DNA from 3 places in the Pseudonocardia sp. P1 genome. Region 3 is predicted to be linked to each of the others. Evidence: predicted binding sites of a transcription regulator. Region 3 holds the regulator's gene; each other region holds the start of a gene.

Region 1 (4,781 bases), 4.3 Mb from region 3:
GCCCCCGACCGGCCCGTCACCAGGCTTGCCGTCGGGTCACAGCAGGCTGAGTTGCTCGTCGCGAGGCTCCCGTGGCGGGGGTGCGGCCGGTTCCTGACGGGTCCAGCCGGGGTCGCCCGGATCGGCCTCCGGACCGTCCAGGCCGTGCCGGGCCAGCAGGGGCGCGGCGCGGCTCCGGAGTGCGGCGCGGTACTCGCGGTCGGCCGTCGCCCCCCGGCGGTAGAGCTTCTCGTAGCGGGGCAGCAGGGCCGGGTACTCGCGGCCCAGCCACTGCAGGAACCACTCGCGGGTCCCGGGCCGCAGGTGCAGCGCGAGCACGGTGGCACGGCAGGCACCGGCCGCGGCGATCTCCCCGAGCAGCGCGTCGAGCGCCTCGGCCGAGTCCGTGAGCCACGGCAGGACGGGCGCGACCATCACCCCGCACGGCAGGCCCGCCTCCGTGATCCGCCGGACCAGGTCGAGCCGGGCCCGCGGGCTCGGCGTCCCCGGTTCCAGGCGCGCCTGCAGCTCCCGGTCGAGCAACGCGACCGAGACGCCCGTGCCGACCCGGACGTCCCGGTTCGCCGCGGCCAGGTCCGGCAGGTCCCGGGTCAGCACGGTGCCCTTGGTCAGGATCGAGAACGGTGTGCCGGACCGGGCGAGCGCACCGATCACCCCGGGCATCAGCCGGTAGCGGCCCTCGGCCCGCTGGTACGGGTCGGTGTTGGTGCCCATCGCGACGTGCTCCCGCCGCCACGACGGCCGCGCCAGCTCACGCTCCAGCACCCGGGCGGCGTTCATCTTCACCACGATCTGGGAGTCGAAGTCCGCGCCCGCGTCGAGGTCGAGGTAGGTGTGGGTGTTGCGGGCGAAGCAGTTGTGGCTGACGACCCCGGCCGCGACGAAGTCACCGGTGCCGGTGGTGATGTCGTACATCGGGACCACCCGGCCGGTGTCGTGAACACCGGTGACCTGCGGGGCCCCCTCCGGCGGCTCCTCGACGAGTGCACCGGTGACGTCGCGGACCCGCGCGACGGCCGGGTCCGCGACCGCGACCAGCCGCAGCTGCTCCGCCGCGCCGCCGAGCACCCGCAACGCGCGCGCACCCGGCCGCCCGGACGGTTCGGACGCCACCCGGAACCCGAGCCGGCGCACCGCCCCGACCGTGGCCCGGGTGAGCTGCTCGTCGCCCGGGACGATCCGCAGCACCCCCGCCGAGACCTGGCCGCAGGCGTCGAGCACACCGCCGACGAATCCCGCCGACCAGCCCGGCCCGGGGTGCTCCGGCCACACCGTGGGCGACGGCCGCTGCGCCACGGCCGGGGCCGCCGACGGTGCGGCGGCCCGTGCCGGTTCGCCGATCAGGTGGTGGGCGCGGGCGACCGCCTCCAGCTCCACCCACGCCGACGGGAACGCCTCGGCCGTCACCCGGGACCGGACCGCGTCGGCCCGGACCAGACCGCAGAGGTAGCCCTCGTCGTAGCCGGGCGGCCGGGCACCGCGGGGCATCGCCGCCGCGCCGGGCCCCACCAGCGCGGAGCCGGGGCGCAGGTGCGGACGGTCCGCCGAGGCCCGGCACCGCCCCGGCCGCACGTGGGCCCAGCCCTCGCCGGTCAGGAAGCGGTGCTCGGCCGAGGTGACCAGCACCGTGCCGTCGGTCAGGGACACCCGCTGGGCGCGGCGCCGGGTGGACCAGTGCGCGAGCACCGGGGTGCGGACGAACCGGCGGCGGCCCCGCCCGTCGGACGTGGTGCCGACCACCTCGTCGCCCGGGCGGAGCTCCCCGATCGGGCGGGACCGGCCGTCGGCCGTCAGCACCGGGGTGTCGCCCGCGAGGCAGTAGGTGCACGCGTGGGAGCAGCCGCGGTACGGGTTCACCGTCCACCCGAACGGCACCGGCGAGGACGACGCCACCCGGTTCAGCACCGACCGCGCCTCCACCTCGTGGAACACCGTCCCCGCGAACTCCGGCGTACGCACCGTGCGCAGCAACCCGCGCATCCCCGGCAGCGCCGCGTCCGCGCCGATCCCGTCGATTCCCACCTGCTGCCCGTTCCACCGCACGAGAGTCATTCGAACACAAGTTCGAACGCCGGGCAACCGGTCGTCGCCCGGCGGCCGCCTCCGGGCGAGGACCGGTCGGCGGTGCGGTGATCGCTTGCGAGGATGCGGACGTGCATCCCGACGATCCCGGCCCGCGGCACCCGTACCCCGGGGACCCGCGGGGCGGGCAGCCGTCCGGCAGGCGGCGCCGTCCCGAGCCCGGCGACGGCCACGGGCACGGTGTCCCCCGGCCCCGTGCGACACCGCCCGTGCCGGGGCGTCCCGGTCCCGGTGGCCCGCCGCCGGAGCGGGCCGGTCGTCGTCCCGACGCGCCGTGGGCCCCGGGAGCGGAGGGCGCCGGGCAGGAGCACGGCGGCGGGTACGCCACCGGGCCGGTGCCCGCCGGCGCCCCGACCGGCACCGGGCGCCGTGCGGCGCGACGCCGGGCCGAGGAGGACCACGCCGGCACCGGGCACGGCCACGGACACGGACACGGCGCCCCCTCCCCCGCAGGCCGCCGGGTGCGGAACCTCCTCGTCGCGCTGCTCGTCCCCTGCGCCCTCGCGACCCTCACCGGTCTCGTCCTGCTGTGGCCGGGGCCGGTCCCGGCACCCGAGCTGCCGCCGACCGAGCAGGTGCACGGCGACGTGCAGTCCGTCCAGGTCGCGGACTGCTCCCCCGGCTCCGGCGACGGGGCCTGCACCGGCGTCACCGTCCGGATGACCGACGGCCCCCGCGCCGGGCGGGACCTCGTGCAGCTCGTCCCGACCGAGCCGTCCAGCCCGCGGTTCGCCGTCGGCGACCCGGTGACGATGGCCTGGTCCGGCGGGAACCCGGACGAGGCGGGCTCGTACCAGCTCAACGACTTCCAGCGCGGGCCCGCGCTGGGCTGGCTGGCGGCGGCGTTCGCGGTGGCCGTCGTGCTGCTGGGGCGGCTGCGCGGGTTCGCCGCCCTGGTGGGCCTGCTGCTCAGCTTCGCCGTGCTGCTGTGGTTCGTCCTGCCGGCGATCCTGTCGGGCGGGTCACCGCTCGCGGTGGCCGTCACCGGGTCGTGCCTGATCATGTTCGTGGTGCTGTACCTGACCCACGGGTTCAGCGCCCGTACGTCGTGCGCGGTACTGGGGACGCTCGCGTCGCTGGCCCTGATCGGCGTGCTCGGCTACGCCTTCACCGCGGCCACCCGGCTCACCGGGCTGGACGACACGACGGCCAACCTGATCGGGACGCTCGGCCCCGGCGTCCCGATCGACCCGCGCGGCCTGGTCCTGGCCGGGCTCGTGATCGGCGCGCTCGGTGCGCTCGACGACGTGACGGTCACCCAGGCGTCGGCGGTCTGGGAGCTCGGTGCGGCGAACCCGCGGCTCGGGCCCCGCGAGCTGTTCGCCGCCGGGATGCGGATCGGCCGCGACCACGTGGCGTCGGCGGTGAACACCCTCGTGCTGGCCTACGCCGGCGCCGCGCTGCCGTTGCTGCTGCTGTTCTCCGTCGCGGCCGGCGGCGTGACGGAGGTCCTGACCAGCCAGGACGTCGCGACCGAGATCGTCCGGACGCTGGTCGGCAGCATCGGGCTGGTCGCCGCGGTGCCGGTGACGACCGGTCTCGCGGCGCTCGTCGCCGCCCGTCGCTGACTCAGGCGGGCCGGCGCGCCACCAGGTGCGCCTCCCCGCCGCCCTCGTGGTGGGCGACGACCTCCAGCTCGCCGAACGCCGCCGGCAGCTCGCCGGGGGCGGCCCGGTACTGCCCGCCGGTGTCGCCGACCTCGGAGAGCACGGTGACCACCAGCAGCCCGCCGGGCGCGACGGCCGCGGCGAGCGCCGGGTAGAGCGCGGGGGCCCGGAACCGCTGGCAGACGACGACGTCGTACACGTCGTCGTCGGCGGGGAACCCGTGGTCGAGGTCCGCCTGGACCCAGCGGACCCGCCCGGGCGGCTGCTCGGCCGCGACGAGCGCCGCCCCGGCCGCGAGCCCCGCCGGCGAGACGTCCACCGCGACGACGTCGAGCCCCTGCGCGGCGAGCCACGCAGCGACGATCCCGCGGCCACAGGCGACGTCGAGCGCCCGGCCGGTGGCCGGCAGCAGCCCGGTGTGCGGCCGCAGCGCGTCCGGTGGCTGCGGGGTGCCGACGCCGGCCGCGCGGTGCCGGGCGTCCCACCGCTCCTGGTCGTCGACGGCCACGGTCAGCTCGCGAGGGCCGTGACGACGGCTCCGGTGACGGCGTCGAGCGGGACGTCCTGCTGCTCGCCGGAGGCGAGGTCCTTGAGCCCGACGGTGCCGTTCTCGAGGTCGCGGTCGCCCAGGACCAGCGCGAACCGGGCGCCGGAGCGGTCCGCCGACTTCATCGCGCCCTTGAGGCCGCGACCGCCGTAGGAGAGGTCGACCCGCACCCCGCGGGCCCGCAGCTCGGCCGCGACGACGACGAGCCTGCGCTTCGCGGCGTCGCCCAGCGGCACCCCGAACACCTCGGCCCGGGCGGTCGTCCACGGCTGCACGCCCTCGGCGGCGCAGGCCATCAGCGTCCGGTCGACGCCGATGCCGAACCCGACGCCGGACAGCTCCGGCCCGCCGAGGGTGGCCATCAGGCCGTCGTACCGGCCGCCGCCGCCGATCCCGGACTGGGCCCCGAGACCGTCGTGGACGAACTCGAAGGTCGTCTTCGTGTAGTAGTCCAGGCCGCGCACCATCCGCGGGTTCGCCGTGTAGGCGACGCCGAGGTCGTCGAGGTGCGCGAGGACCTGCGCGTGGTGCTCGGCCGACGCGTC
Region 2 (4,781 bases), 3.8 Mb from region 3:
ACCTCCCGATCGACCAGCTCGCCCCCGGGCAGCTGATCGAGGGCACCACCGCCCGGCACGAGGACACCGGCGAGCGGGTCAGCCGGTTCGACGTCTCCGCGTTCGGCGCGCCGGGCACCTTCTTCGACCTGTCCACACTGCACGTGCTCACCGAGTCCACACTGGACCGGCTGCGCGAGCTCGCCCCGGACGCGACCTTCGACCCGCGCCGCTACCGCCCGAACGTCGTCCTGCGCGGCGAGGACGCCGGCTTCCTCGAGAACGACTGGCCGGGATCGGACGGCACCATCGGCGGCGTCGCCGTGCGGTACTCGTTCGCCACCATGCGGTGCGTGATGACGACGCTGGCGCAGGGCGACCTGCCCCGCGACCCCGGCACCCTGCGGACCATCGCCAAGCACAACCGGATCGAGATCCCGCAGATCGGCGGGGTCTGGGCGTGCGCCGGGGTGTACGCCGACGTCGTCACCGACGGGGAGATCGCGGTCGGCGACGAGCACGAGGCCCCCACCGCGGCCTGACCCCGCGCCCGGCACCCGGTCGGCGCACCCCGTCGCCGTCGGCGCACCCGTCACGTGGCGGCGCACCCCGTCACGTGGGGGCGCACCCCACGCGACGGGTGCGTGAGCCGGCGCCGGGGCGCACGGACAGACGACGGGGTGCTCCGGCTCGAGACGGCCGCCGGACGGAGCGGGCCTGGCTACGCGACGGCGCACGCCCGCGCTCCGTCGGCACCGATGGCGTTCGCACAGCGAACGCTTGTCCGCAGATCGCACACTGCGGTACCGTCGCGTCCGACGGAGGTGCGTGATGGACAAGGTGGTGGCATCCGCCGCGGACGCGGTCGCCGACATCGGCGACGGCGCGTCGCTCGCGGTCGGCGGGTTCGGCATGTCGGGCGTCCCGACGGTGCTGATCGCCGCCCTGCTGGAGCAGGGCGCGACCGATCTGGAGACGATCTCGAACAACCTCGGCGTCGACGGCTTCGGCCTCGGCACCCTGCTGTCCGCCGGCCGGATCCGGCGCACGATCGGCTCCTACGTCGGTAACAACAAGGAGTTCGCCCGCCAGTACCTGGGCGGCGAGCTGGAGCTGGAGCTGACCCCGCAGGGCACGCTCGCCGAGCGGCTGCGCGCCGGGGGCGCGGGGATCCCGGCGTTCTACACCCCGGCCGGCGTCGGCACGCTCGTCGCCGACGGCGGCCTCCCCTGGCGCTACGCACCCGACGGCTCCGTCGCGGTCATGTCGCCCGAGAAGGAGGTCCGCGAGTTCGACGGCGTGTCCTACGTCCTCGAGCGCGCGCTGACCCCCGACTTCGGGCTGGTCCACGCCTGGAAGGGCGACCGGCACGGCAACCTCGTGTTCCGGCGTTCGGCGCGGAACTTCAACCCGGACGCGGCCGCCGCGGGCCGGGTCACGATCGCGCAGGTCGAGCACCTGGTCGAGCCGGGCGAGATCGACCCGGACCACGTGCACACCCCCGGCATCCACGTCCAGCGCGTCCTGCACGTGCCCGGCGTGGAGAAGCCGGTCGAGTTCAGGACGGTGAGCGGCTGATGGCCCTGACACGCGACGAGATGGCCGCCCGGGTCGCCGAGGAGCTCCCGGACGGGTCGTACGTGAACCTCGGCATCGGCATGCCCACCCTGGTCCCCGGGCACATCCCCGACGGCCGCACGGTGGTCCTGCACTCGGAGAACGGGATCCTCGGCGTCGGTCCCTACCCCACCGACGACGAGATCGACCCCGACCTGATCAACGCCGGCAAGGAGACCGTCACCGTCGCCGACGGCGCCGCCTACTTCGGGTCCGCGGAGAGCTTCGGCCAGATCCGGGCCGGGAAGCTCGACGTCGCCGTCCTCGGCGGCATGGAGGTCGCGGCGAACGGCGATCTCGCGAACTGGGCCGTCCCCGGCAAGATGATCAAGGGGATGGGCGGCGCGATGGACCTCGTGCACGGCGCCCGGCGCGTCGTCGTGATGATGGACCACGTCTCGAAGGACGGGTCGCCGAAGATCGTCGAGCGCTGCTCGCTGCCGATCACCGGCCTGGGCTGCGTCACCCGGATCGTCACCGACCTCGCCGTCATCGACGTGACACCCGACGGTCTCGCGCTGGTCGAGACCGCCCCGGGCGTCTCCGCCGACGAGGTGCGGGAGAAGACCGGCGCCCCACTGGCCTGACGGCTCGTGAGTGGTTGTCGCGGTCCTGACCGCGTCAACCACTCACGAGCGCGCAGCGCCCACAGTCACGGGCATCCCAGTCAGCCCGCGGACCAGGGTCGACTCGCGGTAGGTCAGCTCCGACGGATCGACGGCGAGCGCGAGGTCCGGGCGCTGCGCGACCAGCTTCCCGATCGCCACCCGTCCCTCGGTGCGTGCCAGCTGGGCCCCCAGGCAGAAGTGGATGCCGTGCCCGAAGAACACCCCGCCGGACGCGTCCCGGGTGATGTCGAGTTCCTCGGCCCGCTCGGTCCACGCGGGGTCCCGGTTGGCCGCGGCCAGGCCGAGCATGACCGTCGACCCGGCGGGGATGGTCACCCCGGAGTAGGTGACGTCCTCGCTCGCGAACCGCATCGGCGTGTTCGTCACCGGCGACTCGAAGCGCAGGAACTCCTCCACCGCCGACGTGATCAGTGACGGGTCGTCCTGCAGCCTCGCTCGCTCCCCGGGATGGGTCAGGAGGGCCAGGACGCCGTTGCCGATCAGGTTGACCGTCGTCTCGTGCCCGGCGATGAGCAGCAGCATCGCCATGGCGACGAGCTCCTCGTGGGACAGCGTGTCGCCGTCGGCCTCGCTGACCGCGAGCAGCGACGAGAGCAGCGCGTCGTCGGGCTCGGTGCGCTTGCGCTCGATGAGCTCGCTCAGGTAGCCGTGCAGGCTGCCCATCGCGGCGAACTTCTCCTCCTGCGGCGAGTCGTCGACCATCACCGACGACCACGCGGAGAACTGGTCCCGGTCCTCCGCAGGCACGCCGAGCAGCTCGCAGATCACGAGCACCGGGACGAGGAACGCGTACTCACGCATGAGGTCGACCGGCCGGTCGGCGGGCAGCCGGTCCAGCAGTTCCTGGGTGATCTCCTCGACCCGCGGCTGCAGCTCGTTCATGCGCCGGACGGTGAACGAGCGGCTGACCAGCTTCCGCAGCCGGGTGTGGTCCGGCGGGTCCATCAGGATCATCATCGGCGTCGGCGCCGCGGCGTGCTCGGCCCGCTGGTCCGCCGGCAGCGTGTAGCGCCAGTCCTTCGACAGCCGCGGGTCGACGAACGCCTCCCGGACGTCGGCGTAGCGGGTGATCAGCCACGCCTTCCCGTCCGGCAGCGCCAGCTCGCGCACCGGCTCGTCGTCGCGCAGCGCCGCGTAGGCGGGGTGCGGGTCGGTCCAGAAGTCGCCGGAGAACAGGGCGTGCGGCTCGGTGCCGGTGGTGGTCAGCGCCATGTCCCCATGGTGCCAGCACCATGTAAGCGAACGCTTACATCAGCCGAGACGAGTGACGGAGCACACATCCGGGTCCAGTGCGACGTCCGCCGGGGCCGGCCGCCCGAGGATCACCGACGCGGCCAGGGCGGCCAGCGCCGGGGCGGACTCGATCCCGGAACCGCCCTGCCCCGCGACGAGGTGGAAGCCGGGGTGACCGGGGCGGGCACCCAGCACCGGGGCCCGGTCCGGGGCGAACGTCCGCAGCCCGGCCCAGGCGGTCCGCACCGACCGCAGGCCCAGGGTGGTCGCCTCGCCGACCCGGTCCAGCGCGAGTGCGACGTCGAGCTCGTCGGGACGGGCGTCGCCGGGCGGTTGCGGGGTCTCGTCGGCGGGTGAGACCAGGACGGCGTCGGCCTCGGGCTTGAGGTACCAGCGCTCGGCCGCGTCCGCGATCAGCGGGAGCGGCGCGCCGCCCGGGCGCAGCACCGACGGATCGGCGACCGGGCAGGCGGCGATCGTGCGGCGGTGCGGCACCAGCCCGGCGCCGGGGACGCCGGCCAGTCCGGCCACCTCGTCGGCCCAGGCCCCGGCGGCGTCGACGACGGCGCCGGCCCGCACGACGTGCCCGGCGACCGTCCGCGCGGTCCAGCCGTCGCCGTCGCGGGCCAGCGCGCTCACCCGGGCGTCGCGCAGGACGGTGCCGCCGCGGGCGCGCAGGCCGCGCCGGTAGCCGTCGTGCAGGGCCGCGGTGTCGACGTCCGCCGCGCCGGCGGTCCAGGCGGCGGCCCGGGGCGGGCGGCGCAGGACGGGTGCCCGGCGGTGCGCCTCGTCCGGGTCCAGCGCGACCGGGGCGCCCGGCTCGCCGGCCTGGTCGGCGAGCATCGCGGCCAGGGCAGCGGCGCCGTCGTCGTCGGTGCCCACGTGCAGCACCGGGCGCGGCGTCAGCAGCGGCGGGGTGCCGAGCTCGTCGGGCAGCGCGGCGAAGCGCGGCCCGGACGCCGCGATCAGCGCCCGGAACGGCCCCGACCCGTGTCCGGGGATGTAGGTCGCCGCGGACCGTGCGGTCGAGTGCACCGGCATGTCGGTCTCGGCCTCCAGCAGCACGACGCGCGCGTGCGCGGCCAGCTCGTAGGCCACCGACACACCGGCGATCCCGCCGCCGATCACGACCAGGTCCGTCAGGTGCGCGTCCACCGGCGCGACGGTAGCCGCGGAAAACCGGTGGCACGCCGTGGCGGTGGTCTCCTACCGTTCCCGCCATGCTGATCCGGTTCCTCTGAGCGGCCCGCCGGGGCTCCTCCCGCGAGTCCCCGCGCCCGCCGGCCCGTGACGTCCGTCCCCGGGCCCGGAACCGATGCCGCG
Region 3 (4,781 bases):
CAACCGCGGCGACCGCGGCACGGTGCGCCTGGTCGAGCTGCCGGTGTCCGGGCCCGCGCGGGCGCACGACCTCGTCTACCCGGACGGGCCGCGCGACGCCGAGGCGATCCTCCTCGCCGACGACGGGACCCCGCTGATCGTCGCGAAGACCACCGGCGCGGCCGGGGTGTACCGGCCCGCCGGCCCGCTCGACGGCGGCGCCACACCGGTCACGCTGGACCGGGTCGGCGAGGTGGTCCTCCCGTACTCCGCCACGTCCGGCGGCCCGCTCGGCGCCACCGGGACCCGGACGGTCACCGGGGGAGCGGTCGGCCCTCCCGGCGCCGACGGTGGCCGGGTCGCCGCGCTGCGGACCTACACCGACGCGTGGGTGTTCCCGCTGCGCCCGCCACCGGACGGCCGGGTCTCCGCGGACGCGCTCGTCGAGGCCCTGCGCGCAGCGCCGCTGCCGGTGCCGCTGCCGGACGAGGCCCAGGGGGAGGCGGTGGCCCTCGACGGCCGCGGGACGCTGCACTCCGGCTCGGAGGCCCGCGGGCTCTCGCCGGCGGGCGTCCGGGCCGTGCCCGGCGTGGCGACGGCCGCGACCGCCGCGGCGGCCCCCGTGGTCGCGCAACCGGCGGAGGTGCCCCGCACCGGGTCGTTCCCGCCGTGGCTGCCCGCCGTCGCCGGGGCCGGGGTGCTCGGGGTGTTGCTGCTGGCCGGGATCGGCGCGATGGTCCTGCACGGCCGCCGGCGGAGCTGATCCGCCGACGGCCCGGTCCCGCGCCTCAGAGCCGGCGCATGACCGCGACGACCCGGCCCAGGATCGACGCGTCGTCCCCCGGGATCGGGTCGTACGCCTCGTTCGCCGGCATCAGCCAGATGTGCCCGTCCTTGCGGCGGAACGTCTTCACCGTCGCCTCGCCGTCGATCATCGCGGCCACGACCTCGCCCTGCTCGGCGACCGGCTGCTGCCGGACGACGACCCAGTCCCCGTCGGTGATCGCGGCGTCGACCATCGAGTCGCCCTTGACGTTGAGCAGGAACAACGTGCCCTCGCCGACGATCTCCCGCGGGAGCGGGAACACGTCCTGCACGGCCTGCTCGGCGAGGATCGGCCCGCCCGCTGCGATGTCACCGAGCAGCGGCACGAAGGCCGGTGCCGGGCGCTCGGACCGGACCGCCTCGGTGTCCGCGTCGGCGCCGTCGCCCGCCGCGGCCTGCTCCGGGCTCCGGACGTCGACCGCCCGGGTCCGGTTCGGGTCCCGGCGGAGGAAGCCCTTCCGCTCCAGGGTCCGCAGCTGGTGGTGCACCGAGGAGGTGGAGGTCAGCCCCACCGCGTCCCCGATCTCGCGCACGCTCGGCGGGTACCCGTACCGGTCCACCCAGTCCCGGATCACCGACAGGACCTTCCGCTGCCGCGGGGTCAGCCCACGGGTGTCGGCCGGGGGCTCGGGGAACTCCCGGACGTCCGCGGATCCCGGCCCGGCGGGCGCACCGCCTCCGGACTCGTCCGCTGCCATCGCATTCGCCTCCTCGAGGATCTACCGGCACGAACACTAGCCAAGTCCGGGCCGTCCGCCAAACATGCGTTCGAAGTTCGTGCCGGGCGTGTCGTGGATTCCGTCGGACCCCGGTGGTAGAACATCGCACAGGCGTTCGATCGAACATCGATTCGACGACTTCGGTCCGGCGCCCGTGCAGCGCCGGAGACCGGGAGGGGTGGAGATCGTGAGCGCGACGACGGAGGTGCGGGTGGTCCCCGGCGGTGTCCGCCCGCCGGTCACCGCGGAGCTGGTTCGGGCGGCGCCGCTCGCGGTGCCGCCGCCGCCGTGTGGGACGACGGTCCGGGTGTCCTCCGCGACGCCTGCGGCGGTCCGGATGCCGCCGGGTGCGCGCTCGGCGGGGTCGGCGGGTGCGCCCTCCGTGCTGCACCGGGCGGTCGCCGCCGTGGGCGTGCTGGTCGCCTCCGCCACGGCGGTCGTCGGGCTGGGCCTGCTGGCCGAGGTCGCCACCGCCGGCGTCGTCCCGGTCGCTCCGGCGGCCGTGTCCACGGGTCGCTGACCCGCCGGCGTCGGCGGGCCCGCGGGCGCCCGCCGGCGGCCCCCCGTTTCTGCCGGGGGCCGGTGCTACACAGCTCGTACACCCGTTCGACCGGGCTCGGGGAAGGGCCGGTCGGGGGTGAGCAGGGCGCGCGGCCGGGTGTGGCCGGGCGCCGACGGCGAGGAGCAGGAGGAGCCATGCGAGAGCTCGACGTGCGTGACGTGGCGCGGGGGACCCGCGAGACGGCGCGGGGAACGCGCTCCGCCGGACCGCGTGAGCGCAGGCGCCCGGTCCGGCCGGTCTGCGCGGGCGGGGGCCGCTCCACGGCGGCGCTGCGCGACGCCGACCCCGTCGAGGGCCGGGCGGTGCCGGTGGCCGAGGGCGTCCGCCGGCTGTCGGCGGCCGAGCGTGCCGCGCTCCGCTGGGCCGGCATCGAGCGGGCCGAGGGCGGCCACGACCGTCCGGAGCGCACTGGGCGCCGCACCGTCCACGGTGTGCCGGTCGTCCCGGGCGCGGCACCGGCGTGGCGGACGGCGGGGGTCCCCGGGCGTGACCGGCGGCCGGTGGCGGCGGACCCGTCGTCCGTGCCCGCGCCGCGTACGGTCCGTCCGCTGCACCGCCGGTGCGTCGCCCCGGCGCGTCGCCGGACGCGGCAGGCGCAGGCGCACACGCGGGGCTCCCGGCTGCTGGCCGGGGTGGCGGTCGCGCTGTGCGCGGCAACCGCCGTCCTGGTGCTCGGGCTGCTGGGTGACGCGGCCGCCGGGTGGAACGCCGGCGGCGCGACGGCCCCCGCGAGCCCGGCGGGGCCGGTCGTGACGGCGGCGACCGGACGCTGACCGGTGGCCGCCGGGCGCGACACACCGGCGTGTCGCGGAACCGGGTGGCCGTCCGGCGCGGTCGTTCCGGGGCGACGGACGGCGGACGGCGCCGGCGTGCACGACCTGATCAGGGCGTATGCATCCGTTCATGATCGGTTGCTGTCGGCGGGGGCCGGGAGCCGGTGTGCGAGGCTTCGGGTCCCGATCGGGCGAAGCTCGGCGCCGCGCCGCCCCTGGGATGGCGCACCCCTAGATGTAGGGGTTACATTGGTGTCGTTCTCCCACGGGTTGGGGAACAGGTCATCGCGGAGAGTCTCCGGTAGGTCGCGGGAGAAAGAGGGTGGGTACGTCGTGCGTTGCCCCTTCTGCCGCCACCCGGACTCGCGGGTGATCGATTCCCGGACCGCCGACGACGGGACGTGTACCCGCCGTCGCCGGTCCTGCACCGCGTGCGGTCGCCGGTTCACCACGGTCGAGGAGACCGTGCTCGCCGTCGTCAAGCGCAGCGGGGTGAGCGAGCCCTTCAGCCGCCAGAAGGTGGTCGGAGGGGTTCGGCGGGCGTGTCAGGGCCGGCCGGTCGACGAGGACGACCTGCAGCAGCTCGCCCACAGGGTCGAGGAGACGGTGCGTGCCCGCGGGGCGGCCGAGATTCCCAGCCACGAGGTGGGGCTGGCGATCCTCGGACCGTTGCGCGATCTCGACGAGGTCGCGTACCTGCGGTTCGCGAGCGTCTACCGGTCCTTCTCCTCCATCGAGGACTTCGAGAAGGAGATCGCCGATCTGCGTACGGCGGCTGCCGGGGAAGCAGCCGACGACGCGGCCGGCAACCGGGACGGCTGAACCGGGCGACCGATCGGACCGGTGCGGGCACCAGGGGGCGCGCACACCGGCACCGCGGGAGCCACGTCGGCAGGACCGGAAGGGGGACGGTGCACGGCACCGTCCGGGGAACGCCCGCGCACCCCAGCGCGCGGGCGGGCAGAGGACGTCGGATGCGGAGGCAGTTCATGACCGAGACCGTCGGGGGCCCGACGACAGGCACCGGGAGCGAGAGCACGAACGGCGCGGGGGAGGCCCCGAAGGCCGCCCGCGGCCGGGGCAAGGCCGGCGCGAAGCGCCGTGGCCTGACCGTGCCGCGCGTCTTCACCACCGAGGGCGTCCACCCGTACGAGCAGGTCGAGTGGGAGCGCCGGGACGTCGTCATGACGAACTGGCGTGACGGCACGGTCAACTTCGAGCAGCGCGGCGTGGAGTTCCCGTCGTCCTGGTCGGTGAACGCCACCAACATCGTCACGAGCAAGTACTTCCGCGGTGCGGTCGGCTCCGAGACGCGGGAGTCCAGCCTCAAGCAGCTCGTCGAGCGCGTCGTCGGGACCTACCGGCGGGCCGGGGTCGAGAACGGCTACTTCGCCACGGACGCCGACGCCGAGGTGTTCGACCACGAGCTGACCTGGATGCTGATCCACCAGGTGTTCAGCTTCAACTCGCCGGTGTGGTTCAACGTCGGCACGCCCAGCCCGCAGCAGGTCAGCGCCTGCTTCATCCTGTCGGTCGACGACACGATGGAGTCGATCCTGAACTGGTACCGGGAGGAGGGCCTGATCTTCAAGGGCGGCTCCGGTGCCGGTCTGAACCTCTCCCGCATCCGGTCGTCGAAGGAGCTGCTGTCCTCCGGCGGCACCGCGTCGGGCCCGGTCTCCTTCATGCGCGGTGCGGACGCCTCCGCCGGGACGATCAAGTCCGGGGGCGCGACCCGCCGGGCGGCGAAGATGGTCGTCCTCGACGTCGACCACCCCGACGTCGAGGAGTTCGTCGAGACCAAGGCCAAGGAGGAGGCCAAGGTCCGCGTGCTGCGCGACGCCGGCTTCGACATGGACCTCGGCGGTTCCGACATCACCTCGGTGCAGTACCAGAACGCCAACAACTCGATCCGGGTCTCCG

The links. Region 3 encodes LexA, which represses DNA repair genes until DNA is damaged. Its sites were predicted from a motif close to CGAACACGTGTTCG; they were not measured.
Region 1: a site for LexA is predicted at 2,054-2,067, ahead of PP1_RS28775 (intein-containing Rv2578c family radical SAM protein). Genes of this name have one in related genera too.
Region 2: a site for LexA is predicted at 753-766, ahead of PP1_RS26805 (CoA transferase subunit A). Genes of this name have one in related genera too.

What each region holds. Positions count from the first base shown of each region.
Region 1 covers NZ_ADUJ02000001.1:6,198,152-6,202,932, reverse strand. Annotated here, with positions in the region: gene PP1_RS28775 (intein-containing Rv2578c family radical SAM protein) at 37-2,052, opposite strand; gene PP1_RS28770 (YibE/F family protein) at 2,154-3,650, shown strand; gene PP1_RS28765 (class I SAM-dependent methyltransferase) at 3,652-4,197, opposite strand; gene hisS (histidine--tRNA ligase) at 4,200-4,781, opposite strand, start outside.
Region 2 covers NZ_ADUJ02000001.1:5,753,774-5,758,554, reverse strand. Annotated here, with positions in the region: gene PP1_RS26810 (MOSC domain-containing protein) at 1-521, shown strand, start outside; gene PP1_RS26805 (CoA transferase subunit A) at 811-1,557, shown strand; gene PP1_RS26800 (3-oxoacid CoA-transferase subunit B) at 1,557-2,183, shown strand; gene PP1_RS26795 (cytochrome P450 family protein) at 2,226-3,437, opposite strand; gene PP1_RS26790 (NAD(P)/FAD-dependent oxidoreductase) at 3,477-4,613, opposite strand.
Region 3 covers NZ_ADUJ02000001.1:1,934,689-1,939,469, reverse strand. Annotated here, with positions in the region: gene PP1_RS08465 (hypothetical protein) at 1-742, shown strand, start outside; gene lexA (transcriptional repressor LexA) at 768-1,502, opposite strand; gene PP1_RS08455 (hypothetical protein) at 1,711-2,043, shown strand; gene PP1_RS08450 (hypothetical protein) at 2,220-2,858, shown strand; gene nrdR (transcriptional regulator NrdR) at 3,192-3,680, shown strand; gene PP1_RS08440 (vitamin B12-dependent ribonucleotide reductase) at 3,848-4,781, shown strand, end outside.